2 regions of the Streptomyces violaceusniger Tu 4113 genome follow, and region 2 is predicted to be linked to the other one. Evidence: riboswitches for the same ligand, from Rfam matches in the RefSeq annotation. Region 2 holds a riboswitch; the other holds the start of a gene.

Region 1 (14,620 bases), 4.8 Mb from region 2:
TGGCCGAACGGATCACCAGGGGCGAGGCGGACGACCTTGCCTCGGAGCTGCCCAAGGGGCTCAAGGAGTCGCTCGTGTCTCCGACCCCGGAGGCCGAGGGCTTCGGGCTCGACGAGTTCGTCAACAGGGTGAGCACGCGGGCCCGGACCAGTCCGGAAGTCGCCCGGGAAGGCGCGGCAGCGGTGCTGAGCACCGTCCGGGAGGCGGTCAGCGGGGGTGAGTTCCGTCATGTCATGTCGCAGTTGCCGAACGAGTTCGAGGAACTCGTCCACACTCCGGCCTGACCTGCCGTGCGGCCATGACAACAGACGCGCCCGCCGAACAGATCGGCTTCGCCGACCTGCGACTGCGGCCTGAGCTACTGCGGGCACTCGCGGGGCTGGGCTACGAGGAGCCGACCCCGATCCAGCGCGAGGCCATCCCTCCGCTGCTGGACGGCCGCGATCTGCTGGGCCAGGCCGCCACGGGAACCGGGAAAACCGCCGCATTCGCCCTGCCGGTGCTTCAGCGCATCAGCCAGGACGGTGGTGGGGCGGAGCCGTCGGCCCTGGTCCTGGTGCCCACCCGTGAGCTGGCCATGCAGGCGTCGGAGGCCATCCACCGCTACGGGCGCGACCTGGGCACCCGGGTCCTGCCCGTCTACGGCGGGCAGCCGATCGGGCGGCAGTTGCGCGCCCTGGAGCGCGGCGTCGACGTGGTGGTGGCGACACCGGGCCGGGCGCTCGACCATATCGGGCGCGGGACGCTGCGGCTCGACAGCCTGGAGACACTGGTGCTGGACGAGGCCGACGAAATGCTCGACATGGGCTTCGCCGAGGACATCGACGCGATACTCGAGGGCACACCGGCGGATCGCCAGACCGTGCTCTTCTCCGCGACGATGCCGGCGCGCATCGACGCCATGGCCCGGCGCCATCTGCGCGGCCCGGTACGCATCCAGATCGAGCGGGAGAAACCGGCCCCCGGTGAGACGCCCAAGGTGCGGCAGTCCGCATACGTCGTGGCACGGGCGCAGAAACCCGCCGCGCTCGGTCGGGTGCTGGACGTGGAGTCGCCGGAGGCCACCATCGTCTTCTGCCGGACGCGGGACCAGGTCGACCAGCTCACCGAAACGCTCAACGGACGGGGATACCGCGCCGAGGCACTGCACGGCGGAATGGGCCAGGAACAGCGGGACCGGGTCATGGGTCGGGTGCGCGGCGGCACCGCGGACCTGCTGGTCGCTACCGATGTGGCCGCCCGCGGGCTGGACATCGAGCAGCTCACCCATGTGGTCAATTACGACGTGCCCTCCGCGCCGGAGTCCTATGTCCACCGGATCGGCCGGGTCGGGCGGGCCGGGCGGGAGGGTGTCGCCATCACGCTGGCCGAGCCCCGGGAACATCGGATGCTCAAGGCGATCGAGCGGACGACCCGGCGGCAGATCCGCGTGGAGAAGGTGCCGACCGTCGCCGATCTGCGCGCCCGTCGGCTGGAACTGACCCGAGCGGCACTGCAGGAATCCATCGTCGAGGACGATCTCGACCGCTTCCGGGTGGTGGTGGAGACCCTCACGGACGAGTTCGACGTGATGGATGTGGCGCTGGCCGCGGTCAAGCTGGCGCATGAGGCAGGGGGCGCGGCGGTCGACGAGGAGGAGATTCCCGAAGTCGCTCCCCGCGGCGGGCGCGGGGACCGTGAGGGGCGCGGCGCACCGGGCCGCGGCCCGCGGGGGACCAGGGCCCCCGCGGAGGGCATGACGCGCTTGTTCATCGGTGCCGGGCGCAGCGCGGGCATCAGGCCACAGGATCTGGTGGGCGCCATCGCCGGGGAGTCCCGGCTGAGCGGGCGGGACATCGGCTCGATCGAGATCGCCGACCGCTTCTCCCTGGTGGAAGTCCCCGCCTCCGCGGTCGACGAGGTGATCCGCGCGTTGCGCGGCACCACCCTCAAGGGCCGGAAGCCGATCGTCCGGCGGGAGCGCGACCGGGCGGGCTGACCCGCGGCGCCGCACCCGGGAGTTACCTTCGGCCGGGCTCAAGCGCTGGTGAAATACGGTCTGTTCGCGGTTCAGGACCACCGCGGCACCAGAGGGGGACAGCGTGCCCCCAGGGCGAGTGACATACACCACGGACCACGCGAGGACTCCGCCGGTCGTCGTCAGCGGCGTTCAGCTTCACCGTCGTGCGTAACCATCTCTCACCACGCGCTGTCCGCCGGTCACGCCGGGTGGTGGAGGGCGGCCGCCACCGCGGTCCTGATCAGGACCGGGTGGGGCCTTACGGGGACACCCTCGACGAGTACGGTCGGCGTGGCGCTCACCCCGCGTTCGGCCGCCTTGGCGGTGACGTACGGAGGCCAGTCCAGATGGACACCGTCGCGCACGCACGCGGCGAAGGCGTCGTTCAGCCCGACCCGCAGGCCGAGCGCGATCAGCTCCTCGTCACTGAGCCCGGGGCCGCCCTCCGGCGGCTGGTTGGCGAAGAGTGTGTAGAGGTACTCCATGAATGCCCCGCCGTCGGAGGCGCAGCCCGAGGCGGCCGAGGCGCGGGTGGAGTACCGGCTGGTCGACATGGCGTCCAGGAAGGCCATCGGGTGATAGACCAACGTCACCTGACCCTCGGTGACCATGGCATCGAGCAGCGGCCCCGATGTCTCCTCGAACATCCGGCAGAAGGGGCACTGGAAGTCGATATAGGCATCGATGATCACTGGGCCGTTGCCGACGACGACGCCATCGCCTTCCTGAGGCGCGTGAGCCGGCACCCGAGCCGGGAGTGGCGTCTGCGGTTGCATGTGGTTCTCCTCGCGGCTGGAAACGGCGGTGGGGGCTGGATGTCCCGCTCTTCTGCGTCCTCGGAGTAGCCGCATTCCAGTACATAACGCGCAACGGACGCCGAGGGTGCACGACGGGGCGGGCCGCGACGGGCGACCCGCCCCTCGGCCCGGTATGCGGCCGACCTCGCGGTCCGCCGCCCACGGTCAGCCGGCGGCGCTCTTCAGGAGGTCCTTCGTCCGGTCGACGAGTGAGGCGAACGGCCCCACCGCCCACTGAGCCGCGGGGGACCCGGCCACGCCCGGGTGCGGGTGCGTCGGGGCGATCTTCTCCGTCATCTGCAGCTTCGTTCCCATGCTCCGGCGCTTGTCCTCGGAGCAATCCCGCAGGATCGCGGGGAACTCCTCCCGCTCCTCGTGCTCGGCGTGGTCGATGACCGCCTTCTCGAATCCGGCCAGCCTTCTGTCGAATTCGGCAGTTGAGACGTCCATCTTCTCGAGCTCGACGAGAACCTTGTTCGCTTCCTTCTCCTCCTTGTTGCGGGCGCTGGCCTCCTGCTCACCGGCTGTTTCCTTCGCGACCGGGCGCAGAATCATCTCCTCGCCGGTCTCATGCACCGCGAGGAGGGCCCGCAACTCGTCAAAAGCCTGCTGCTTGTGCTTGCCCTCGGCGCCCTTCACATCCGAGAAAAGGTCGCGGATGCGTGCGTGCTGGTCGAGCAGAATGGCCACCACATCACCCTTCGGCAGCTTCGCTGCCTCCGCACGTTCGGTCTGCGCAGTGCTCATGACGCTGTCCTCCGCATTTCGATGGATGTCAGCTCATAGGGTGACCAGAATCGGGCGGCGGAAACCGGTGTGCCACCTGATTGGGTCCCTGGGCTACGGGCACCTCAGGCGAGGCACGGCGGAACCGAGCACCGTGCCACTCGAGCCTGTGAAGGGAAGGATCGGCCATGGCGAAGCCCAACCCCACCGACCTGCAGAAGGCACTCAAGAACGCGAGCTACCCGGCCGACAAGGAGTCCCTGGTGGAACGCGCCAAGGACAACGGGGCGGACCGTGAGCTGGTCGACCAGCTGTCCCACCTCAAGAAGGGCAGCTTCGAAGGCCCTGACGAGGTCCAGAAAGCCGTGTTCAAGGGGAAGTGAACGTCGCCGTAACGACACCGCACCCACCCGGACATCCCAGAGAGTTTTCAGGGACTTTTCGCGGGCTTTCACGCCTGTCCGAGGACTTCCGAGGGACTTTCCGCCGTGTAAGCAGGGCAGGCCCTGACAGCGCCGAAAGCTGCGAACGCGCTGGTCAGGGCCTGTTTCCTCAGCACTCGATGACGTTCACCGCGAGCCCGCCCCGCGCCGTCTCCTTGTACTTGACCTTCATATCGGCGCCCGTCTCCTTCATCGTCTTGATGACCTTGTCGAGCGAGACATGGTGGCGGCCGTCGCCGCGCAGGGCCATCCGCGCGGCGGTGACCGCCTTGACCGAGGCCATGCCGTTGCGCTCGATGCAGGGGATCTGGACCAGGCCGCCCACGGGGTCGCAGGTGAGGCCGAGGTTGTGTTCCATGCCGATCTCGGCGGCGTTCTCCACCTGTTCCGGGGAGCCGCCGAGGACCTCGGCGAGGCCGCCGGCGGCCATGGAGCAGGCGGAGCCGACCTCGCCCTGGCAGCCGACCTCGGCGCCGGAGATCGAGGCGTTCTCCTTGAAGAGCATGCCGATGGCGCCCGCGGCGAGGAGGAAGCGGATGACGCCGTCCTCGTCGGCGCCCGGCACGAAGCGCGTGTAGTAGTGCAGGACGGCGGGGATGATGCCCGCCGCGCCGTTGGTGGGGGCGGTGACCACGCGTCCGCCCGCCGCGTTCTCCTCGTTGACCGCCATCGCGTAGAGGGTGATCCACTCCATGGCGCGGGCGGTCGGCTCGCCCTCGGAGCGCAGCGCGCGGGCGGCGGTGGCGGCGCGGCGGCGGACCTTGAGGCCGCCGGGGAGGATGCCCTCCTGGGACATGCCGCGGGCCACGCACGCCTCCATGACGCGCCAGATCTCCAGGAGGCCGTCCCGGATCTCCTTCTCCGTGCGCCACGCCTTCTCGTTCTCCAGCATCAGGGCCGAGATGGACAGGCCCGTCTCGTGGGAGAGCCGCAGCAGCTCGTCGCCGGTGCGGAAGGGGTGGGTGAGGACGGTGTCGTCGAGCTTGATGCGCTCCTCGCCGACCGCGTCCTCGTCCACCACGAAGCCGCCGCCGACCGAGTAGTACGTCTTCTCCAGCAGCGGATGGCCCTCGGCGTCGTACGCGAGCAGCGTCATGCCGTTGGCGTGGTACGGCAGGGAGCGGCGGCGGTGCAGGATGAGCTGAGTCGACGCGTCGAAGTCGATCTCCTGGCCGGGGCCGATCTCGGTGCCGAGCAGCCGCAGCCGCTTGGTGGTCCGGATGCGCTCCACTTCAGCGTCGGCCGCCTCGACGTCGACGGAGCGCGGGGAGTGGCCCTCCAGGCCCAGCAGCACGGCCTTCGGAGTTCCATGGCCATGACCGGTGGCGCCCAGCGAGCCGAAGAGCTCGGCGCGCACGGAGGCGGTGTGGGCCAACAGGCCCTCGTTCTTCAGCCGGCGGACGAACATTCGCGCGGCCCGCATCGGGCCGACGGTGTGCGAGCTGGACGGGCCGATGCCGATCGAGAAGAGGTCGAATACGGAGATGGCCACCGGGGGACTCCTTCGTCTGCACGCGGGGGGAGGCGTGCGGGCCGTGCGGGGGTGGTGCGGGCCGTGCGGGGGTGGTGCGGGCCGTGCGGGGGTGATGCGGCGGGGGCGCGCCAGGGCGGGCGCGCCCCCGTGTCCAGGGTTACTTGGACAGATGGGCGTACAGCGGGTGCTTGTCGGCCAGGGCGGGGACCCGGGCCCTCAGCGCCTCCGCGTCGTAGGACGGCTTGAGCGTCTGCGCGATGACGTCGGCGACCTCGCGGAAGTCCTCCGCGGTGAAGCCGCGCGTGGCCAGCGCCGGGGTGCCGATCCGCAGACCGGAGGTGACCATCGGGGGCCGCGGGTCGTTCGGGATCGCGTTGCGGTTGACCGTGATGCCGACCTCGTGGAGCCGGTCCTCGGCCTGCCGTCCGTCCAGCTCCGAGTCGCGCAGATCGACCAGGACCAGATGGACGTCGGTGCCACCGGACAGGACGGCGACGCCCGCCTCCCGCACATCGGGCTGGGTCAGGCGCTCGGCGAGGATCCGGGCGCCCTCCAGCGTGCGCTCCTGGCGCTCCTTGAAGGCCGAGCCCGCGGCGACCTTGAAGGAGACCGCCTTGGCCGCGATGACATGCTCCAGCGGGCCGCCCTGCTGACCCGGGAAGACCGCCGAGTTGATCTTCTTGGCCAGATCGGCGGTGGAGAGGATCACGCCACCGCGCGGACCGCCCAGGGTCTTGTGGGTGGTGGTGGTCACCACATGGGCGTGCGGTACGGGCGAGGGGTGCAGCCCGGCCGCCACCAGACCCGCGAAGTGGGCCATGTCGACCATCAGGTACGCGCCGACCTCGTCCGCGATCCGGCGGAAGGCCGCGAAGTCGAGCTGGCGGGGGTAGGCCGACCAGCCCGCGATCACCATCTTGGGGCGGTGCTCCTTGGCCAGCCGCTCGACCTCGTCCATGTCGACCAGACCGGTCTCGGCGTCCACGTGGTAGGGCACCACGTTGTAGAGCTTGCCGGAGAAGTTGATCTTCATGCCGTGGGTCAGATGGCCGCCGTGCGCCAGGTTCAGCCCCAGGATGGTGTCGCCGGGGGAGAGCAGGGCGAACATCGCGGCCGCGTTGGCCTGGGCGCCCGAATGCGGCTGGACGTTCGCCGCCTCGGCGCCGAAGAGCTCCTTCACCCGGTCGATGGCGATCTGCTCGACCACATCGACGTGCTCACAGCCGCCGTAGTAGCGGCGGCCGGGGTAGCCCTCGGCGTACTTGTTGGTCAGGACCGAGCCCTGGGCCTCCATGACCGCCGCCGGAGCGAAGTTCTCCGAGGCGATCATCTCCAGGGTGGACTGCTGGCGGTGGAGTTCGGCGTCGACGGCGGCGGCGACATCCGGGTCGAGCTCGTGCAGGGAGCTGTTGAGAAGCGACATCAGGGTCCCGATCGGAAGAGGAGGGTCAGTTTTCGGCGAAGGCGGTGTACGCGTCGGCGGAGAGCAGTTCCTCCGGCTCGCCCGTCACCCGCACCTTGAACAGCCAGCCGCCCTCGAAGGGGGCGGAATTCACCAGCGCCGGATCGTTCACCACGTCCTCGTTGATCTCGGTGACCTCACCGGAGACCGGCGAGTACAGGTCGCTGACCGACTTCGTGGACTCCAGCTCACCGCAGGTTTCACCGGCGGTGACGGCGGAGCCGACGTCCGGGAGCTGGACATAGACGACATCGCCGAGCGCGTTGGCCGCGAATTCGGTGATGCCGATCGTCGACACGCCGTCCTCGTCGGCGGCCGACAGCCACTCGTGCTCCTTGCTGTAGCGAAGCTGCTGGGGGTTGCTCATGGTCCGATTCTCCTGGATACGGGGGAGTGCTTGGGAAACGGGTCTTAGCTGGTGGGACGCGACGCCGGTGGGTGCGGTGCCGTGGGAGCGGTGCCAGCGGGTGTGACGCCGGTGGGTGCGGTGCCAGCGGGTGTGACGCCGGTGGGTGCGGTGCCAGCGGGTGTGACGCCGGTGGGTGCGGTGCCGGCGCCATGTGACGCCGGCGGAAGCGGCGACGGTGGACGCCGTGCCGGTCCATATGAGGACGACGGTGGGGCGCGACGCGTTGCGGCGGGACCGCTCAGCGCTCGCGCCGGTAGAAGGGGAGCGCCACGACCTCGTAAGGCTCCCGGGTGCCCCTGATGTCCACCGAGACTCCCTCGGTGCCGGGCTTCGCGTACTCCGGGTCCACGTACGCCATCGCGATCGGCCTGCCCAGCGTCGGGGAGGGCGCGCCGGAGGTGACCTGGCCGATCTGTGAGCCGTCGGCGGCCACCACGGCGTATCCGGCGCGCGGCACCCGGCGGCCCTCGGCGACCAGGCCGACCAGGGTGCGCGGGCTGACGGTGTCCGCCTCGCGGGAGGCGGCCTCCAGGGCCTGGCGGCCGACGAAGTCGCCCGGCTTGTCGAACTTCACCACCCGGCCGAGCCCCGCGTCGAAGGGGGTGGTGTCGGTGGTCAGCTCGTTCCCGTACAGCGGCATGCCCGCCTCGAGACGCAGGGTGTCCCGGCAGGACAGACCGCAGGGCACCAGGCCCACCGGGGCCCCCGCCTCGGTCAGCGCGTCCCAGACCCGCTCGGCGTCGTCCGGCGCCAGGAACAGCTCGAAGCCGTCCTCGCCCGTGTAGCCGGTGCGGGCGATCATGGCGGGGACGCCCGCGACGGTGCCCGGCAGCCCGGCGTAGTACTTGAGCCCCTCGAGGTCGGCGTCGGTCAGGCTGCCCAGGATCCCGGGGGACTCGGGCCCCTGGACGGCGATCAGCGCATAGGCGTCGCGGTCGTCCCTTACGGTCGCCTCGAAACCGCCGGCCCGCTCGGTCAGCGCGTCCAGCACCACCTGGGCGTTGGAGGCGTTGGCCACGACCAGGAACTCCTCGTCCCCGAGGCGGTAGACGATCAGGTCGTCCAGGATGCCGCCCTCGTCGTCGCAGACCATGGTGTAGCGGGCGCGGCCCACGGCGAGCGCGGACAGCCGGCCGACCAGTGCGTGATCCAGGGCCTCTCCGGCCTGCGAACCGATGAGAGAGATCTCACCCATATGGGAGAGATCGAAAAGCCCGGCGTGAGTGCGCACCGCGGTGTGCTCGTCGCGCTCGCTGCCGTAGCGCAGCGGCATGTCCCAGCCGGCGAAGTCGGTCATGGTGGCGCCGAGCGCACGGTGCCGTGCGTCCAGGGCGGTACGGCGTGGGGTGGGCGGGGCGTCGGTCACGATTCAGGCTCCAGGAGATCGGGGTCGCGCGACGGCGAGGACGTACGACAAGGACGCGTGCGTCCTCCCCATCTGTCATCGGAACCTGAGAGGTTCGCCGTGACGCCCGTAAGGGGCCCGGGTTGCACCTTGGGTGGAGCCGCGCCCGCGGCTCGCTTTTCAGATCTGCCTCGTCCACGCGGTATCGGGGCCTGAGAGATTCAAGGGAGGACTTGCTCCTTCGGCGCCCTGGGCACCCGGCACGACTGCCGGTGACCAAGGACTCTCCCGCGCGGATTCAAGCGGCCGGTATGGAGTTGCGCGCACATCATCGCATGTGTGGCCCAGAAAGGAAGCCCCGATCGGGGCGGCTCCGGCCCGATCGGGCAGAGGCAGCCTTGATGGACATTACCTTTTCTTGACACTCTGCGGGTACGAGCAGCGTTGACCGACCTGGGAGGACGATCACGGTGCATGGGCAGGGAACATACGAGAGCTCGCAAAGGCTCCTGCCGGCACGGCGTGGCCGCGTCCCCTCCGGGTCGACGGCCATCCCCGGCCGGCGCATCGCGGTGCACGACCTGCGCGGCCAGGTGCGGGGCGGCGGCGGCGCGGACCCGCGTGAGCTGCGCTTTCCGGTGGGGGACGTGCTGGTCGCCTCCGGGCTGCCGGGCGCCGGCAAGAGCACGCTGATCAACCGGACGGTGCCTCTCCTGGACGGGACGGGCACGGTCGTCATCCGGGTGGACTCGCAGAACACCCGGGAGGCGTGGGAGCGCCGGATGCCCGGCTGGCTGCCGTACGCGCTCTACCGCCCGCTGGTCCGGTACGCCCACTACGCCGGGCTGCGCCGGGCGCTGCGCTCGAACGTGAGCGTCGTGGTGCACGACTGCGGCGCGCTGCCATGGGTCCGCCGCTGGCTGGCCCGGGACGCGCGGCGCCGGGGCCGCAGTCTCCACATGGTGCTGCTGGACGTGGACGCCACCATGGCCCTTGAGGGCCAGGCCGCCCGTGGCCGCGGGGTCTCTGGCTATGCCTTCGGCCGGCATCGGCGCGCGATGCGGCGGCTGATCGCGGGGATGGAGGAGGGGCGGCCGCCGGCGGGGTGCGCCTCGGCGGTGCTGCTGGACCGCTCGACCGCGAGGGAGCTGCGCTGCATTTCCTTCGAGTGAGCCCCGCACCAGAAGTGAGCCCCGCACCAGAAGTGAGCCCCGCACCAGAAGTGAGCCATGCACGGGAGGGAACGGGGCATCCCCGTTCCGCGGGGAGGAAGGGAAACGCCGGGTGACCTTGGCCGAAAATCGGCCACCGAGGCATCACCCAGTGTGACGGTGGCGTGGGGGCCGGGCGAGGTGGGGAAGTGCTGTGGAGATGACGCCGCCCCCGCCGGCCCCGGGCCGCCCAGCCGCTAGGGTGCTTTGGGCAGGTAGGACGAGATGGCGGTTGGACGAAGATGAGCTTCCCGGAGCAGTACGGCATGGCCCCGGCTCACGGAGGATTCCCCGACGGCGCGCAGACCGCGTATCCGGCGTTTCCCGGCAATGAGCTCGAAGAGGTGATGGCCGCCTCGATCGACGTCCCCGGGGCCGGAGCGCGCATCGTCGAGACGCTCTCCCGCAGCCATATCTGGGTTCCGCTGCCAGGCGGCGGTGGCCCGGGCAGCCCGAGCCTCGATCTGCCCACGATGGAGATCGAAGGCGCCGCGTATGTCCCGGTGTTCAGCTCCGAGCAGCAGTTCCTGCAGCTCGTCGGCTCCCATATGTCCTTCACCATCGCCCCGGCCGTGGAGTTCGCCCGCGGGCTGCCGCCCCAGCTCGGCATCGCGGTGAACCCCGGTGGTGCGGTGGTCGTACCGCTGCCTCCGCCCGCCGTCCGGGAGCTGTGCCGTGCCGGGCGCAGCGAGCTCGACGGCCTGGCCACCGGGGGCAGGGTGCGGCTCTTCGAACCGGACTGGCAGGACGAGCCGGTGGACTTCCTGGCCGCCGCCGGGATCGAGTTCGCCAAGGGCAGTGGGGTGCGGACCGCCCGGCGCGCGCTGGCCAGCGTCGAGGGCGACGAGCCGGCGCTCTTCGTCGGCGTGCAGCTCGATGCCCCCGGCCCCGAGGGCCAGGCGCGCGCGGTGGACGCGCTGGGCCGCGCCCTCGGCGCGGTGCCCGTGCGGTGGAAGGTCCAGCTCGTGCTGCTGGATGTGGCGCAGGGGGATCCGGTGGTCGACTGGATGATGGGGCGCGTACGGCCGTTCTACGACCGTGACCTCTGACTCGCCCCAGGGGTCCGCTACGGGGGCCCGTAAGCTGGTTTGATGACCAGGAGGGGTGCGAGCACGCTCCCCGGTGAGGTGCGGACAAAGGGCGAGAGAAGGGGCGGTCCCAGGTGAGCGCGGGCGCGGATTGGGGGGCGGCGGCCGGCCAGGTTGAGCGAGCGTTGCAGCAGGTCGCTCCCGGCCGGTACGACGCCTATGAGGCGCTGCTGCAGGCCATCGGCGAGGGCCAGGTCTGGATGCTGCTGTGGCACGGTGCGCCCGGCACGCCCGAGGCCCAGTACGGGAACATGGATGTGGTCGGCCTCGGTTACGCCCCGTGCGTGACCTCCGCACAGGAACTGGTCGCAAGTGGCTGGAACCGTGCGCATGAGGTGGTCGACGGACGCCTCATCGCCGACTCGCTCTACCGCGACCGCTACGGCCTCTGGCTCAACCCCCACGCCCGCGGCGGCGGAGTGGGCATTCCATGGCCGGATCTGCGCCGGATCGCGGGCGGTCTGGACCGGCTGCCCGCCGGGCCGCTGCGGCTGAGCGAACCCGCCATCGACATCCCGCAGTTCTACGCCCTGTTGGGGCAGAACGCGCATCGCACCACCGCGGTGCGGTCGCTGCGGCGCGTCTGGGTACAGCCCGCGCTGGGCGCCCCGTATCTGGCCATCGGGCTGGATCTCTACGACAGCAGCGCACCGGCGGTGCAGTCGGTGCGGGTGATGATGGAGCAATCGATCACCGCAGTGCCGGACGGGCTGCCGGTCTCCACGGTCGCGCTCTCCGACGAGTACGACCCCGTCGCCCTGTGGATGCGGGCCAACGCCCGGCCCTTCTTCGACCGCGACGCCTACGGCACCGCCCCCGCCGCGCCGTCCTACGGCTACGGCTACCCGCCGCCGCGTCCCGCCTACTGATCCGCAGCCGCGTTGAGCCGGTGCTGCTCCGCCGACTCGCTGCCCCGCCGCACCGGCGATCCGCCGACCCGGCGATCCGTCAGCCCGCTGACCCGCTGATCCGCCGCCGACCCGCTGGTCCGCGCACCGATTGACGGGATTGCCCACCCGGCCTTCCGGGCCTATGGGGCCGAACGTCCCATAGCGGGCGCGAGGTTACTGCTGCGTTCTCGTGTCGCGACCGTCCGTATAGCGGAGCGGTACTCCCCACATCACGGTTAGGCATCCATTGTCCGGGAGTACTGGCGGGTGATCACAAACGCATTGAAGACTCCCGCTCCAAGGGGTGCGGTTCCTGCGTACGACCCCTTCCTGAAAGGTTCCGTACCAGAACGCGACTTTCACCCGGGTTGTGAACAAAGCCGCCACAGCGGCGAGTCGTGGGCCGGTCACCACCGGCCGAGAGGGGTCTCCACCACGATGACGGCACCATTGCACGGCACGAGCACGGACAGCGATCCGGTGGCGACTGCCGATGTAGCGGCGGATGTGGTCAAAGCGTCCGTCGAAGGCAGATCGCTGCGGCAGATCGCCTGGACACGCCTGAAGCGGGACAAGCTCGCGCTGGCGGGTGGCATCGTTGTCGTCTTCCTGGTCCTGGTGGCGATCTTCGCTCCACTGATCGTGAGCCTGCTCGGGCATCCGCCCAATGAGTTCCACCAGGAGAAGATCGACCCGCTGTTCGGCACCCCGAAGGGGTCCATGGGCGGTATCAGCTCGGACTTCCTCTTCGGCGTGGAGCCGTCCAACGGCCGCGACGTCTTCAGCCGCGTCGTCTACGGCGCCCGGATCTCGCTGCTGGTGGCCTTCCTCGCGGCGGTGGTCGCGGTGGTCCTCGGCACCATTTTCGGCATCATCGCCGGGTACTTCGGCGGCTGGGTCGACTCGGTGATCAGCCGGGTGATGGACATGCTGCTGGCCTTCCCGCAGCTTCTCTTCATCATCTCCCTGGTCTCGGTGCTCCCCAACGACCTGCTGGGACTGACCGGCAGCGGGGTGCGCATCGCCATCCTGGTCTCGGTCATCGGCTTCTTCGGCTGGCCGTACGTCGGCCGCATCGTGCGCGGCCAGACGCTGTCGCTGCGCGAGAAGGAGTACATCGAGGCCGCGCGGAGCCTGGGCGCCGGCCGGCGCTACATCCTCTTCCGCGAGCTGCTGCCCAACCTGGTGGCGCCGATCACCGTCTACGCGACGCTGATGATCCCCACCAACATCCTCACCGAGGCCGCGCTCAGCTTCCTCGGCGCGGGCGTGAAGCCGCCCACCGCCTCCTGGGGGCAGATGCTCTCCAAGGCGGTCGGCACCTATGAGGACGACCCGATGTTCATGATCATTCCGGGTGTGGCGATCTTCATCACGGTGCTGGCCTTCAACCTCTTCGGCGACGGCGTCCGCGACGCGCTCGATCCGAAGGGCACCCGATGACGGCGCGGCGCACGACACGCCCTGCGGACCGGTCGTACCCGAACGCATCAGCCCCTGCCGTATCCGGCAGTCGGCTCCCCGAAGAATTCCGCGGCGCCATGCCTAGGACCGCTACCCCGGAGGTTGCAACAGCTATGAAACAGCTCTCGAGAAGCAGGCGGATCGCCGGAGCGGCGGCTGTCGTCGGCGCCCTCCTGGCCACCGCCGGCTGCGGTGGCGGCGGTACCGACGACGAGGGCTCGGGCGCCGGGTTCAACGCCGCGGTGAAGGGTGTCGCAGCCAAGTCCGTCAAGAAGGGCGGCACCCTCAAGTTCATCAACAAGCAGGAGTTCGACTCCCTCGACCCGCAGCGCCAGTACTACGGGTTCGCCTGGGACTTCTCCCGCTTCTACGCGCGCCAACTGATCTCCTACGCGCCCAAGCCGGGCAACGCGGCCAACGAGCTGGTCCCGGACCTCGCCACCTCCACCGCCAAGATCACCAACGGCGGGAAGACCTACACCTACACCCTGCGCGACGGGGTCACCTGGGAGGACGGCTCGCCGATCACGTCCCAGGACGTGAAGTACGGCATCGAGCGCATCTGGGCCAAGGACGTGGTCTCCGGCGGCCCCGGCTATCTGCGCCAGGCCCTGGACCCCAAGGGCCAGTACAAGGGCCCGTACAAGGACAAGTCCAAGGACAAGCTGGGCCTGAAGGGGATCCAGACGCCGGACGCGAAGACCGTCGTCTTCAACCTCGCCAAGCCCAACGGTGACTTCGAGCAGATGCTCGCGATGCCGACCGGCTCTCCGGTGAAGGCGTCCAAGGACACCGGCGCCAAGTACACCAACCATCCGTTCTCCTCCGGTCCGTACAAGGTCCAGTCGTACAGCCAGGGCAAGAGCCTGTCCCTGGTCCGCAACAGCAACTGGAAGAAGGCGTCCGACCCGATCCGCCCGGCCCTGCCGGACAAGATCGCGGTCACCTTCAACTCCAACCTCGAGGCGATAGACCGGCTGCTGATCAAGGGCGACTACGACGTCTTCCTCAGCGCCACCGGTATGACCCCCTCGGGTCGTAACGACGCCCTCAAGCAGCACAAGGGCAACGTCGACAACATCACCACCAGCTTCGTGCGGTATGTCGACGTCGCCACCAAGGTCGCGCCGTTCAACAACATCCACTGCCGCAAGGCGCTCATCTACGGCGCCGACTACAAGTCGATCCAGACCACTCGCGGCGGCCCGCAGGCCGGTGGTGACCTCGCCACCAACATGCTCCCCAAGAGCGTCAAGGGCGCGGACGACTACGACCCGTACGGCATCCTCAAGCGCGGCGGCAAGGCCGACCC
Region 2 (14,620 bases):
AACAGCGACGGCTGGGCACTGCTGGTGCTGGCGTTCAGCGGTGTCAGCGACTATCTCGACGGGAAGCTGGCCCGCCGCTGGAACCAGATCAGCAGCCTCGGCCGGCTTCTCGACCCGGCCGCCGACCGGCTCTACATACTGTCGACGCTTGTCGGTCTCACCTGGCGCGAGATCCTGCCCCTCTGGCTGACCGCGGTCCTTCTCGCACGAGAGCTGGTCCTGCTGGTGATGGTGGGCATCCTCAGGCGCCACGGCTATCCGCCGCCCCAGGTGAACTTCCTCGGCAAGGCGGCGACCTTCAACCTGATGTATGCCTTCCCCTTGCTCCTTCTGAGTGAGGGAAGTGGCTGGCTTCACACGACCGCCGCAATTTTCGGATGGGCGTTCGCCGGATGGGGTACAACACTCTATTGGTGGGCAGGAGTCCTCTACGTGGTTCAGGTCCGCCGACTTGTCAGGGCGGACACCGCGGCCGACTGAGCTCGCCGTAGCGGCGTCGATAGCGGCCGAGGCCCATAGCGCGGTAAGTGTAAGGGCCATCGGGCGTGCACGGTCGGCATGACCGTCGTCTCTTCAAGGAGGACGCTTCCGACATGAAGGCCGTCGTGATGGCAGGGGGCGAGGGAACTCGTCTGCGCCCGATGACCTCGACCATGCCCAAACCGCTGCTGCCCGTGGCCAACCGGCCGATCATGGAGCATGTGCTGCGGCTGCTCAAGCGGCATGGGCTCAGCGAGACCGTGGTGACAGTCCAGTTCCTCGCATCCCTGGTCAAGAACTACTTCGGTGACGGCGAGGAGCTCGGTATGGAGCTCACGTACGCGAATGAGGAGAAGCCACTCGGCACCGCCGGCAGCGTCAAGAACGCGGAGGAAGCGCTCAAGGACGACACCTTCCTTGTGATCTCGGGTGATGCCCTGACGGATTTCGACCTTACGGATCTGATCAATTTCCATAAGGAAAACAAAGCCCTTGTCACCGTCTGCCTGACGCGCGTCCCCAATCCCCTCGAGTTCGGCATCACCATCGTCGACGAGGCCGGAAAGGTCGAGCGCTTCCTGGAGAAGCCCACCTGGGGCCAGGTCTTCTCCGACACCGTCAACACCGGCATCTATGTCATGGAGCCGGAGGTCTTCGACTATGTCGAGCCCGATGTTCCGGTGGACTGGTCCGGAGATGTCTTCCCCCAGTTGATGAAGGAAGGCAAGCCCATCTTCGGGTATGTCGCCGAGGGCTATTGGGAGGACGTGGGCACCCATGAGAGCTATGTGAAGGCCCAGGCCGACGTTCTCGAGGGCAAGGTCGACGTCGAACTCGACGGATTCGAGATCTCACCCGGCGTATGGGTCGCCGAAGGAGCGGATGTGGATCCGGAGGCCGTGCTCCGCGGTCCGCTCTATATCGGCGACTACGCCAAGGTGGAGGCCGGTACCGAGATCCGTGAGCACACCGTCGTCGGCTCCAATGTCGTGGTGAAGAGCGGCGCCTTTCTTCACAAGGCGGTGGTGCACGACAACGTGTATGTCGGCCAGCAGAGCAATCTGCGCGGCTGTGTCATCGGCAAGAACACCGACATCATGCGCGCCGCCCGTATCGAGGACGGGGCCGTCATCGGCGATGAGTGCCTGATCGGCGAGGAGTCGATCGTCCAGGGCAATGTCCGGGTCTATCCGTTCAAGACCATCGAGGCGGGCGCGTTCGTCAACACCTCGGTGATCTGGGAGTCCCGAGGGCAGGCCCATCTGTTCGGCGCCCGCGGCGTCTCCGGCATCCTCAATGTGGAGATCACCCCGGAGCTCGCCGTGCGGCTCGCCGGAGCGTATGCGACGACCCTCAAGAAGGGCTCCACGGTCACCACGGCGCGTGACCACTCCAGGGGCGCGCGGGCGCTCAAACGGGCGATGATCTCCGCCCTGCAGACCAGCGCCATCGACGTACGGGACCTGGAGAACGTACCGCTGCCGGTGGCCCGGCAGCAGACCGCGCGTGGCAGTGCAGGCGGCTTCATGATCCGGACCTCGCCCGGGGTGCCGGACTCGGTGGACATCATGTTCTTCGACGAGCGGGGCGCCGATCTGTCCGCGGCCGGTCAGCGGAAGCTGGACCGGGTGTACGCCCGCCAGGAGTACCGCCGGGCCTTCCCGGGCGAGATCGGTGACCTCAGCTTCCCGTCGAGCGTCTTCGACTCGTACACGGGCTCGCTGCTGCGCGCCGTGGACATCAGCGGCATCGCCGAAGCCGGTCTCAAGGTCGTCGTGGACGCCGCCAACGGAAGCGCCGGGCTGGTGCTCCCGAGCCTGCTGGGACGGCTCGGGGTGGACGCGCTGACCATCAACCCCGGCCTGAACGAGGCGCGTCCGACGGAGACCGCCGACGCCCGCCGGTCGGGGCTGGCGCGGCTCGGCGAGATCGTGGCCTCGGCGCGTGCCGCGTTCGGAGTGCGGTTCGACCCGGTCGGTGAGCGGTTCTCACTCGTCGACGAGCGGGGCCGCATCGTCGAGGACGACCGGACGCTGCTGGTGATGCTGGACCTGGTGGCCGCGGAGCGGCGCAGCGGGCGGGTGGCGCTTCCGGTGACCACGACCCGTATCGCCGAGCAGGTGGCGGCGTATCACGGCACGCAGGTGGAGTGGACGACCACCGCGGCGGACGATCTGACCCGGGTCGCCCGGTCGGAGACCACCATCTTCGGCGGTGACGGGCGCGGCGGATTCATCATCCCCGAGTTCAGCAGCGTCTTCGACGGTACGGCCGCCTTCGTCCGGCTGATCGGGCTGGTGGCGCGCACTCAGTTGACGCTGAGTCAGATCGATGCGCGGATCCCGCGGGCGCATGTCCAGCGGCGCGATCTGGCCACCCCCTGGGCGGTCAAGGGCCTGGTCATGCGGCATGTGGTGGAGGCCGCGGGCGACCGCAGCGTGGACACCACCGACGGGGTGCGGGTCGTGGAGGCCGACGGGCGGTGGGTCATGGTGCTGCCCGACCCGGCCGAGGCGGTCACCCATCTGTGGGCGGAGGGCCCGGACGACGCGTCCGCGCAGGCCCTGCTGGACGAGTGGTCGAGCGTCGTGGACAGCGCGGGGCGCTGATCCCGAGGCCGTCTCCGCACGTCTGAGCGCGTGGGGGCCGCCGCCCCGAGGTCCCCGATCCGGCACGCCGGAGGGGCCATTCGGTGGCGGCGGCCCCCACGTGCGACGATGTGCGGCATGTCGCAGCCGCCCCCCGTTCGGAGCACAGCATCGCCGCGCCCTCGCCCGCGCCTCGACGCGTCCATGTCGCTGCTGACCAATGTGATGGACCACAGCCTCGACGACGGTTACGCCGAGGCCGCAGCGCGGCGCGGTGAGACCGGTCGCTCGGGCCTGCCGCGCACCATGCGGGCCAAACTGGGGCTGGCTCTCGGTCTTGTCCTGGTCGCGGTGGTCATCACCGTCGGCGCCGCCGAGGCGCGGATATCGGCGCCCACGCTGGCCAAGGAGCGGGGAGAACTGATCGACCGTATCGAGACGGGGAACTCGAACGCGGACGAGCTCGCCAAGAGCGTGGACAAGCTCCGTGGCGAAGTCGGGGAGAAGCAGCGGCAGGCACTGGAGAAGCACGGCGGAGCCAAGGCCGATCTGGTGGCGCTGCTCTCGGGGGCCAACGAGGTGACGGGCCGCGGGGTGAAGCTGGTGGTCGACGACGCCAAGGGCGCGGCCGGCGGCGGCGGGGGACCACGGGAGAGCGCCGACTTCTCCGATACCGGCCGGGTGCGCGACCACGACATGCAGCGCGTCGTCAACGGCCTGTGGGAGTCGGGCGCGGAGGCCATCTCGATCAACGGACAGCGGCTGACGGCGCTCTCGGCGATCAGGGCGGCGGGAGACGCCATACTGGTCGACAACAAGCCGCTGGCGCCGCCGTATACGGTGCTCGCGGTGGGGGACGGGCAGCGGCTGAGCACCGCCTTCCAGAACAGCGCGGACGGCCAGTATCTGCATGTGCTGCAGCAGAACTATGACATCCGCACGAGCATTTCCGCCCAGGACTCGCTGCGGCTTCCGGCCGCGCCGAGCCTGATCGTACGCACCGCGGAACCGATAGCCGGTGGCTCCGGCAAGGGTGACGCCGACACAGGGAAGGGCACATCGTGATCGCCGTATTGGGGCTCATCGTGGGAGTCGTGGTCGGGCTTGTGGTCCGACCCGTGGTGCCGACGGTGGTCGAGCCCTATCTGCCGATCGCCGTCGTGGCAGCACTCGACGCGGTCTTCGGGGGCTTCCGGGCGATGCTGGACGGGATCTTCGACGACAAGGTCTTCGTCGTATCGTTCCTGTCCAATGTGGTGGTGGCCGCACTGATCGTCTTCCTCGGTGACAAGCTGGGCGTCGGTGCCCAGCTGTCGACGGGAGTCGTGGTCGTGCTCGGTATCCGGATCTTCTCCAACGCGGCCGCGATCCGCCGCCATGTCTTCCGGGCGTGAGGCCGATGACGACCGACGACACCCCTGAGAAGCCCGAGCGGCCAGAGTCGGCCGAAAACCGACGGTCGGCCGAAACGCCGCGACTGGTCGAGAGGGACGCGAAGCCCGAGAGGCCCGAGCAGGCGGCGAAGGCCGAAAAGGCCGAACCGGGGGCTGAGCAGCCGCGGCGGTCGCCCGAGCCGCCGCGACGGCCGGAGACGGCCGAGGGGGCCGCGCCCTCCGGGGAGCCGCGCGAGCGGGCGCGGCCGGAGCGGCCGTCCGCGGCCGAAACGCCGCGGTCGGGCACCCCGTCGCCCGCCCGGAAGCCCGAGCACCGTGACGTACGGCAGCAGCCGGGCAGGCCGCCCACGCCCCCTCGGGGTGAGCCGGGCAGGCCCCCCGCGCCTCCGCGAGGTGAGCCGGGCAGAGCTGCCGGGCCCCCGCCGGGCGGGCTCAAGGACGTCGCTCTCAGGACGCCCCTGCCCAAGGCGGTTCTGCCCGAGGCCCTGCCGCCGCAGGCCCAGGGCCGGCCCGTCAAGGCGGGCGACACGCCCACGCCGCCCGCCGAGGGCACCAGGCCCCCCGGTGGGCCCGGAAGTGGCCCCGGAGAGCGTGTGGGGCCCGCCCCCGGCCCCGGAGCCGGGCAAGGCGGCCCTGGGGCTGGGCAGAGGCCGGAAGAGGCCCAGACCGGCCGCCAGCGGCTGCTGAAGGGCGTATGGCCGCCGCGGCTGACCCGTGCGCAGCTCATCGTCGCCCTGCTGCTCTTCGGCCTCGGCCTGGGCCTCGCCATCCAGGTGCGCTCGACCAACGAGAACAGCGTGCTGCGCGGCGCCCGGCAGGAGGACCTGGTCCGGATCCTCGACGAGCTGGACTCCCGCACCCAGCGGCTCCAGGACGAGAAGCGCAGACTGGAGAACCAGCGCACCGAGCTGGAGAACAGCTCCGACCAGGCCGAGGAGGCCCGCAAGCAGACGCTCCAGAAGGAGCAGCAGCTGGGCGTGCTCGCGGGTACGGTGGCAGCACAGGGTCCCGGCATCACGATCACGATCGACGACTCCCGGGGCTCCGTGGAGTCGGACATGCTGCTCGACACGGTGCAGGAGCTGCGCGCGGCGGGCGCCGAGGCGATCCAGATCGGCAAGGTGCGGGTGGTCGCCGGCACCTACTTCGCGGACAGCGGTGGCGCGATCCAGATCGATGGACAGAAAGTGACGCAACCGTATGTTGTGAAGGTGATCGGCAAGCCGGAGGATCTGGAGCCGGCGCTGAACATTCCCGGCGGGGTGGTGCAGAGCCTGGAGAAGGAGCAGGCCACTGTGTCCGTGCGGCGGGAGAAGAAGATCGTTGTGGATGCCTTGCGATCGGCGAAGCGGCCTGACTACGCTCGGTCGTCATCACGGTGAGGCGGTTCGAAATGAGGGTCTCTCGGGGAGACCATGTGGACGCGGGGGGTCAACGCACCAGAAGATCCGCGCGTGATGGAAACTGTCTGGTGGTCACGGACGTTGTGAGGATGTCCGGACCGTCTGGTGTGTGCATCGAGGGTTTGTCCTGCCCCACGGGCGGGTCTGTTTCAGTCAAGGGGAATCGCCCGTGAAGTTGTTCGGGAAGTTGTTCGGCAAGAGTGCCCGCCAGGATGGCGGCAGCAGCACCGCTCGCCACCGCGCCTCGCGTGCCGCGGAGGAGAGCGGAGGGGGGACCGAGGAGCGCCCGCTGTTCCGGGACCAGGTCGGCGCGCAGGGCGCGTCTGTCGACCCCTCCGCGACCGGCCCCATAGGTTTCCAGGAGCCATCGGCCGCTCACAGTGGTGGAGGGTTCGGCTTGCCTGTCTGTCAGCGGTGCGGCCACCGGAACGCGGAGGCCAGCCGGTTCTGTTCCAATTGCGGCGCCCCGCTGCGGGGCGGCGCGCCCTCCGAGCGTGCCTCGGAGACCACCTCCACCATTTCGATCTCGGGTCTCGAGGCGTACGACTCCGAGGTGACCGGGCAGACGCCGCTGCCGTCGCTCAGCCCGGAGGCGCAAGCCGCCGTCGAGGCGCTGCCGATGGGATCGGCGCTGCTGGTGGTCCGCCGCGGGCCGAACTCGGGCAGCCGCTTCCTGCTGGACAGTGATGTCACCACGGCGGGCCGTCACCCGCAGAGCGACATCTTCCTGGACGATGTGACGGTCTCCCGCCGCCATGTGGAGTTCCGGCGCGGCCAGGACGGCAGCTTCACCGTCTCGGACGTCGGCAGCCTCAACGGGACGTATCTCAATCGGGAGCAGATCGACGCGCCGGTGGTGCTGACCAGTGGCGACGAGGTGCAGATCGGTAAGTACCGGCTGGTCTTCTACCCGAGCCAGCGGGGCGTCGGCATCTGACCCGTCAGGGGAGGTCCATGCTTCAGACACCGTCGGGCGGTGCCGGTACCGGCACCGCCCCCACGGGCAGCCGGTCGATGAGCATCGGCACCGTGCTGAATCTGTTGCGGGACGAGTTCCCCGAGGTCACTATCTCCAAGATCCGCTTCTTGGAGTCGGAAGGTCTGGTCGAGCCGCGCCGGACGCCGTCCGGCTATCGCAAATTCAGCCGGCGGGATGTGGAGCGGCTCGGCCATATCCTCCGGATGCAGCGTGACCACTACCTGCCGCTCAAGGTCATCCGGGAGCATCTGGACGCCCTGGAGCGGGGCGAGCCGTTGCAGCTTCCTGCCGTTTCGCAGGGAGCGCGGCAGCCCGGTGTGCTCGACGGCGGTATCGGGGCGGTCGCGGACGGCCCCGCGGTCGCCCGGCTGGGCCGTGTCGAGCTGCTGGCAACAGCCGAGGTCAGCGAGGCGCAGCTGGCCGAATGGGAGTCGTACGGGCTGCTCGCGCCGAGCGCGGACGGCGGGTACGACATCGAGGCGGTGACCGTCGCCCGGCTCATCGCCGAACTCGGTCGTTTCGGCCTGGAACCACGTCATCTGCGAATCATGAAAGCCTCCGCCGAGCGCGAGGCCGGAATGGTCGAGCAGGTGGTCGCTCCGTTGCGGTTGCATAGAAACCCGCAGACCAGAGCGCATGCGGAGGCCAGTGTGCGAGAGCTCGCCACGCTCTCCGTAGAGCTGCACGCGGCCCTGGTGCGGTCGGCTCTGAGGGTCCAGGAGCGGTGACCGATCGGGCCCCGACTATCCAAACCGGCCGGGCACGTCCTAGGGTTGCTGTGTGAACGAGCTCGACGTCGTGGGTGTCCGGGTGGAAATGCCCTCCAACCAACCGATCGTGCTCCTGCGTGAAGTGGGAGGCGACCGGTACCTCCCCATCTGGATCGGACCAGGTGAGGCGACCGCGATCGCCTTCGCTCAGCAGGGCATGGCTCCGGCGCGCCCGCTGACCCATGACCTTTTCAAAGACGTACTCGAAGCGGTCGGCCAGCAGCTCACGGAGGTCCGGATCACGGATCTGCGCGAGGGGGTCTTCTACGCGGAGCTGGTCTTCGCCAGCGGCGTGGAGGTCAGTGCCCGGCCGTCCGACGCCATAGCGCTCGCGCTGCGCACCGGTACGCCGATCTACGGCAGCGACGGCGTGCTGGACGACGCCGGTATCGCGATCCCGGACGAGCAGGAGGACGAGGTGGAGAAGTTCCGCGAGTTCCTCGACCAGATCTCGCCCGAGGACTTCGGAACCAGCAGCCAGTGAACGGTATGCCGGTCCTCGCTCGCGCATTCGAGTAGCCTTTCCCAGACGAGGGACACGGGAAACCACCCTTAGGGTGATTATCACTCGGCGTGCCGAGTGTGGCGATCGTTGACGCACCCCGGGTGACTGCCTACCTTCAAGATGGCAGGTCGAGGACGGAGGTCGGCGTGAGAAGCACCGGCGACGGCACGGCAGCCGGCGGTCCGTATACGCTCCAGGGGAGCGCACCGGCCGATCCGGCGTTGAAGGCTCGGGTCGCGGCACAGGCAGCACCGCCGCGTGAGCCCGCCGCGGGGGATACGGAGCGGGTCGGGTACCGCGGACCGACCGCATGCGCGGCCGCGGGCATCACCTACCGCCAGCTCGACTACTGGGCCCGCACCGGGCTGGTGGAGCCGAGCGTCCGGCCCGCGTACGGCTCGGGCAGCCAGCGGCTCTACAGCTTCCGGGACGTGGTCGTCCTCAAGATCGTGAAGCGGCTGCTGGACACCGGCGTATCGCTGCAGAACATCCGGGCGGCGGTGATCCATCTGCGCGCCCGGGAGCTCGACGACCTGGCCCAGATGACGCTGATGAGCGATGGCGCGACCGTCTACGAGTGCACCTCGCCCGATGAGGTCGTGGACCTCCTCCAAGGCGGTCAGGGCGTCTTCGGGATCGCCGTGGGCGTCGTCTGGCGGGATGTCGAGAGCGCGCTGTCCCAGCTCCACGGCGAGCGGGTGGACACCGGGGAGACGCTGCTCCGGCACAACCCCACCGATGAGCTCGCGGCGCGTCGCAACCGGGCCGGTTGAGCGCTCGCCCTTTTGTCAGGCGTCTTTCGTGAGGCGCCTTTCGTGAGGCGCCGCCCCGGACGCGAGCGGAGCGGCGCCCCCGGCCCGCCTTCGGACCGTCGTGCCGCCCATTGTCAGTGGTGTGCGGCAGCATCGTAGGTGTGAGGGGTGCGCCGACGATTCTCCATCTGGACATGGATGCCTTCTACGCCTCGGCGGAGCAGGCATCCAAGCCCAGCCTGCGCGGTAAGCCGGTGATCGTGGGGGGTCTGGGGCCGCGTGGCGTGGTCGCCACGGCCTCCTACGAGGCCCGGGTGTTCGGGGTGCACTCGGCCATGGCGATGGCCCAGGCCCGCCGCCTGTGTCCGAACGCGGCGTTCCTCATCCCCCGCTTCACCCTCTACCGCGCCGTGAGCGACGTGGTCATGACCCTGCTGCACACGCTCTCGCCCCTGGTGGAGCCGCTCAGTCTGGACGAGGCGTTCGTCGATCTGGAGGCGGGCGGCACCGAGCCCACCGCGGGGGCGGCGCGCGCCGTGGGGGAGCGGCTGCGGACCGACATCAGGGCGGTCACCGGGCTGACCGGGTCGGTGGGGCTCGCCGGATCCAAGATGCTCGCCAAGATCGCTTCGGAGCAGGCCAAGCCCGACGGCCTGCTGGTCATCGACCCGGGGACGGAGCGCGAGTTGCTCGGCCCCATGTCGGTGCGGACGCTCCCCGGCGTCGGCCCCGCCACGGCGGAGACGCTGCGCCGGGCCGGGATCCACACCGTGGCCGAGACGCGGGAGGCGGGCGAGGCCGAGCTGGTGCGGCTGCTGGGCCGGGCCCACGGCGCGTCGCTGTTCCTGATGGCCGAGGGCCGGGACGAGCGGCCCGTCGTCGCCGAGCGGGACGCCAAGTCCATCTCGGTGGAGGACACCTTCGACGTCGACCTCACCGACCGCGTCCGGGTGCAGTTGGAGATCGCGCGGCTCGCCGACCGCTGTGTGCGGCGGCTGCGCGAGGCGGGCCGCTCGGGGCGGACGGTCGTGATCAAGGTGCGGCGGTACGACTTCTCCACGCTGACCCGTTCGGAGACCCTGCGCGGGCCGACCGACGATCCGGGGGTGGTGCGGGAGGCCGCCGCGCGGCTGATCGACGGGGTGGAAACCACGGCGGGTGTGCGGCTGCTGGGGGTCGGGGTCAGCGGTCTGGCGGACTACACCCAGGAGGACCTCTTCGCGCAGGCCGCACAGGCGGCCCAGGCCGCCCAAGTGGCCCATGAGGCCCTGGGGGACGCTCGGCGCGTGCCGGGCCCCGAGAGGCCGGAGTCTGTGGGGGAGGGCGCGGGAGAGGCTCCTGAGGACGCTGGGAGGCCGCGGCGCTGGCTGCCGGGCTCCGATGTGCGGCACGCCGAGTACGGGGCGGGCTGGGTGCAGGGGAGCGGGGTGGGCCGGGTGACCGTGCGCTTCGAGGAACCGTGGTCGCGGCCGGGGCGAGTGCGGACGTTCACCGTGGACGACCCGGCACTGGAGCCGACCGAACCGCTGCCCCTGCTGCGCCCGGACGCGGATGCGGCTCCGGGCCTGGACGCGGCCCCGGAGGACGCCGCGAGCCCGAACGCGGACGTGGCTCCGGACGTGGCCCCGGGCCCGGAGGAGGTCGTGAACCCGGACCCCGACGCGAACCCGGCCGCGGGGGAGGGCGCAGGCTCGGTCCAGGAGGACGGCGCGAGCCCATGCTCGGACGTGGCCGGGGAGCCGGTCACGAACTCGGATCTGGGTCTGGACCTCGGTCCGGGGAAGGTCTCGGAGGATGGCGCGAGCCTGTGCCTGGACGTGGCCTCGGAGGCGGTCGCGAACCCGGACCTGAGCCCGGAGAAGGTCCTTGAGGATGCCGCGGGTCCGCGCCCCGATGTGGTTCGGGGGGCGGTCACGGACCTGGGCGTGGAACCGGCCGCGGGGGAGGTCCCGGGCTCGGTCCTTGAGGATGCCGCGGGTCCGGGCGCCGATGTGGCCCCGGAGGCGGTTTCGGACCTGGCCCCGGGCGGTGCTACGGGCCGGGAGGGGACCACGGGCATGAACCCGGGGGAGCCCATAGCCCCGGACCCAGAGCAGATCGGCGGCCCGGATGACCTGGCCGCGGGACCAGGCGGCCTGGCCGCGGGCCGGGATGGGCCGGCGCCGGGACCGGGCGGCGGACCCGAGCCGGGGAGGGCTCTGGGCCACGAGCAGGGCCAGTCCTCAGGCCACATGCAGGGCCACGCCCCGGGCCATGAGCAGGCCCCGGGCCATGAGCAGCTCCCGGGCCACGGCGAGGCCCCGGGCCATGAGCAGGCCCCGGGCCACGAGCAGCTCCCGGGCCACGGCGAGGCCCCGGGCCATATGCAGGCCCCGGCTCCAGGCCACCAGCAGGGGCGGCCCCAGGGCCAAGGTCAGCCGGTGACGTCCAGTCCGTAGTGGTGGTAGAGCTGCAACTCCTGCTCGGGGGAGAGGTGGCGGCCGACTCCGAAGTCCGGGGCGTCCTTGATCAGCGCCCGGTCGTACGGCACCCGCAGGGTGTCGCCGACGACCTCGCTCGGTTCGAGCGGTACGAAGACGTCCCGGCTGAACAGCCCGGTGCGTACCGCTGCCCATTCGGGCTCGCCGGTCGCGTCGTCGAGATAGACCTCGTCCACGGTGCCGATCTTGGAGCCCTCGCGGTCGAATGCCTTGCGGCCGATCAGGGTCCGCGGGTCGATATCGGTCTGCACGCTCTCTCCCACAGGTGGCAAGTGGCCATTGATACCTACAAAAAGCCACATCGCCGCGCTCGGCCACTCGAACGCCGGCGACCGTCCCCCACGGTAGAACCGCTGGTACGCTGACTGTGGCTGTAAACCCCGTGCGGGAGAGTCCTCCGCCGACGCTGTCGGAGGCGCCGAAGGAGCAAACCCTCCCCGGAATCTCTCAGGCACACGTACCGTGCGGGTGAGGTCACTCTGGAAAGCAGGGCGGGCCACGGGCGAGCAGAGCTCCGGAACCCCTCCTCACCGACGGTGAAAACCGGTCAGGCGCTATGTGGACCGGTGAAGCTCTCAGGTTGAGATGACAGAGGGGGAGGCCGTCCGGGCACCCGCGCCGCGGTGCCCCTCGCCGGTCGTTACAGACCAGGAGGCCCCCGCAGATGACCGCCAATCGCATCGCACTCTCCGACTTGGAACGCGGTACTCCGTTCGAGCAGCGCCATATCGGCCCCGACGGCGAGGCGCAGGCCAAGATGCTCGCCCACGTCGGCTTCGGCTCGCTGGACGAGCTCACCGAGGCCGCCGTACCGGAGGTCATAAAGAGCACCGAGGCGCTGCATGTCCTGCCCCCGGCCCGCAGCGAGCCGGAGGTCATCGCCGAGCTGCGCGGGCTCGCCGACCGCAACCAGGTGCTGCCGTCGATGATCGGCCTCGGCTACTACGGCACCCACACCCCGCCGGTGATCCTGCGCAATGTGCTGGAGAACCCCGCCTGGTACACCGCGTACACGCCCTACCAGCCGGAGATCTCCCAGGGCCGGCTCGAGGCCCTGCTCAACTTCCAGACGGTCGTCGCCGATCTGACCGGGCTGCCCACGGCCGGTTCCTCGCTGCTGGACGAGGCCACCGCGGCCGCCGAGGCGATGGCGCTGTCGCGGCGCGTCGGCAAGGTCAAGGAGGGCGTCTTCCTGGTGGACGCCGACTGTCTGCCGCAGACCGTCGCGGTCCTGCGGACCCGCGCCGAGCCGACCGGTGTCGAGGTCGTCGTCGCCGATCTGGCCGAGGGCATTCCGGACGAGATCGCCGAGCGCGGGGTCTTCGGTGTGCTGCTGCAGTACCCGGGCGCCTCCGGCGTGGTGCGCGATCCGCGCCCGGTCATCGAGCGCGCCCATGAGCTGGGCGCCGTCGTCACCGTCGCCGCCGATCTGCTCGCGCTCACCCTGCTCACCTCACCCGGTGAGCTGGGCGCGGACATCGCGGTGGGCAACAGCCAGCGATTCGGCGTCCCGATGGGCTTCGGCGGACCGCACGCCGGCTTCATGGCGGTGCGCGACGCCTACGCCCGCAACCTTCCCGGCCGGCTGGTCGGGGTCTCCGTGGACGCCGACGGCGACAAGGCGTACCGGCTGGCGCTGCAGACCCGTGAGCAGCACATCCGCCGGGAGAAGGCCACCAGCAACATCTGCACCGCCCAGGTGCTGCTGGCCGTGATGGCCGGCATGTACGCCGTCTACCACGGCCCGGACGGGCTCGCCGCGATCGCCCGCCGCACCCACCGCTACGCCTCCGTGCTCGCCGAGGGGCTGCGGGCCGGCGGTGTCGAGGTGGTGCACGGCGCGTTCTTCGACACCCTCACCGCGCGGGTGCCGGGCCGGGCCGCCGAGGTCGTCGCCGCGGGCCGGGAGGCCGGGGTCAACCTTCGGCTGACCGACGCCGACCACGTCGGCATCGCCTGCGACGAGACCACCGCCCGTGCGCAGCTTGCCGCCGTGTGGTCCGCCTTCGGGGTGGACGGCGGAAGCGGCGACGCCGCCAGGATCCCCGGCGTCGACGAGCTGGACGCCGCGGCGCCGGACGCGCTGCCCGCGGCCCTGCTGCGCCACGACGGCTATCTGGCCCACCCGGTCTTCCACCAGCACCGCTCCGAGACCGCGATGCTGCGCTATCTGCGGCGGCTGGCCGACCGGGACTACGCCCTGGACCGGGGCATGATCCCGCTCGGCTCCTGCACCATGAAGCTCAACGCGACCACCGAGATGGAGCCGGTCACCTGGCCCGAGTTCGGTGCGCTGCACCCCTTCGCACCGGCCGAGCAGGCCCAGGGCTATCTGACCCTGATCCGTGAGCTGGAGGAGCGGCTGGCCGAGGTCACCGGCTACGACAAGGTCTCCCTGCAGCCGAACGCCGGATCCCAGGGCGAGCTCGCCGGGCTGCTCGCGGTGCGCGCCTACCACCGGGCCAACGGGGACACCCGGCGCACCGTCTGTCTGATCCCGTCCTCCGCGCACGGCACCAACGCCGCCAGCGCTGTGATGGCCGGCATGAAGGTCGTCGTGGTCAAGACCGGTGAGGACGGCGAGATCGACACCGGCGACCTGCGCGCCAAGATCGAGAAGCACGGCGCCGAACTGGCCGTGCTGATGGTCACCTACCCCTCCACCCACGGTGTGTTCGAGGGGCACATCACCGAGGTCTGCGCGGCCGTGCACGACGCGGGCGGCCAGGTCTACGTGGACGGCGCCAACCTCAACGCGCTGGTCGGGCTCGCCGAGCCGGGCCGGTTCGGCGGCGATGTCTCGCATCTGAACCTGCACAAGACCTTCTGCATCCCGCACGGCGGCGGCGGCCCCGGTGTCGGCCCGGTCGCGGTGCGCGAGCACCTGGCGCCCTACCTCCCCAACCATCCGCTGCAGCCCGCCGCAGGCCCGGCCACCGGCGTCGGCCCGGTCTCGGCCGCGCCGTGGGGCTCGGCGGGGATCCTGCCGATCTCCTGGGCGTACATCCGGCTGATGGGCGCCGAGGGGCTGCGCCGCGCGACCCAGGTCGCGGTGCTCGGCGCCAACTATGTCGCCAAGCGTCTGGAGCCGCACTACCCGGTGCTCTACACCGGTCCCGGCGGTCTGGTGGCCCATGAGTGCATCGTGGATCTGCGGCCGCTGACGAAGGCCACCGGCGTGACGGTCGACGATGTGGCCAAGCGCTTGATCGACTACGGCTTCCACGCGCCGACGATGTCGTTCCCCGTCGCGGGGACGCTGATGATCG

The links. A riboswitch is a leader RNA that binds a small molecule or an ion and turns the genes downstream of it on or off. The one in region 2 is predicted to bind glycine.
Region 1: it holds a riboswitch for glycine, as region 2 does, so the genes downstream of both, gcvT (glycine cleavage system aminomethyltransferase GcvT) here and gcvP (aminomethyl-transferring glycine dehydrogenase) in region 2, are expected to answer to the same signal.

What each region holds. Positions count from the first base shown of each region.
Region 1 is NC_015957.1:1,709,812-1,724,431, forward strand. Features, by position in the region: gene STRVI_RS07645 (DUF2267 domain-containing protein) at 1-284, shown strand, start outside; gene STRVI_RS07650 (DEAD/DEAH box helicase) at 299-1,978, shown strand; gene STRVI_RS07655 (DsbA family protein) at 2,200-2,775, opposite strand; gene STRVI_RS07660 (hemerythrin domain-containing protein) at 2,962-3,543, opposite strand; gene STRVI_RS07665 (DUF2795 domain-containing protein) at 3,711-3,905, shown strand; gene STRVI_RS07670 (L-serine ammonia-lyase) at 4,075-5,457, opposite strand; gene glyA (serine hydroxymethyltransferase) at 5,597-6,862, opposite strand; gene gcvH (glycine cleavage system protein GcvH) at 6,888-7,268, opposite strand; gene gcvT (glycine cleavage system aminomethyltransferase GcvT) at 7,549-8,676, opposite strand; glycine riboswitch at 8,846-8,956, opposite strand; gene STRVI_RS07690 (AAA family ATPase) at 9,126-9,827, shown strand; gene STRVI_RS07695 (enhanced serine sensitivity protein SseB) at 10,109-10,915, shown strand; gene STRVI_RS07700 (enhanced serine sensitivity protein SseB C-terminal domain-containing protein) at 11,029-11,823, shown strand; gene STRVI_RS07705 (ABC transporter permease) at 12,283-13,287, shown strand; gene STRVI_RS07710 (ABC transporter substrate-binding protein) at 13,422-14,620, shown strand, end outside.
Region 2 is NC_015957.1:6,463,239-6,477,858, reverse strand. Features, by position in the region: gene STRVI_RS26405 (CDP-alcohol phosphatidyltransferase family protein) at 1-480, shown strand, start outside; gene STRVI_RS26400 (mannose-1-phosphate guanyltransferase) at 594-3,089, shown strand; gene STRVI_RS26395 (DUF881 domain-containing protein) at 3,207-4,133, shown strand; gene STRVI_RS26390 (small basic family protein) at 4,130-4,462, shown strand; gene STRVI_RS26385 (DUF881 domain-containing protein) at 4,921-5,844, shown strand; gene STRVI_RS55640 (FHA domain-containing protein) at 5,975-6,802, shown strand; gene ftsR (transcriptional regulator FtsR) at 6,820-7,572, shown strand; gene STRVI_RS26370 (bifunctional nuclease family protein) at 7,625-8,098, shown strand; gene STRVI_RS26365 (MerR family transcriptional regulator) at 8,266-8,892, shown strand; gene STRVI_RS54825 (DNA polymerase IV) at 9,033-11,309, shown strand; gene STRVI_RS26355 (PRC-barrel domain-containing protein) at 11,285-11,614, opposite strand; glycine riboswitch at 11,727-11,824, shown strand; glycine riboswitch at 11,826-11,950, shown strand; gene gcvP (aminomethyl-transferring glycine dehydrogenase) at 12,016-14,620, shown strand, end outside.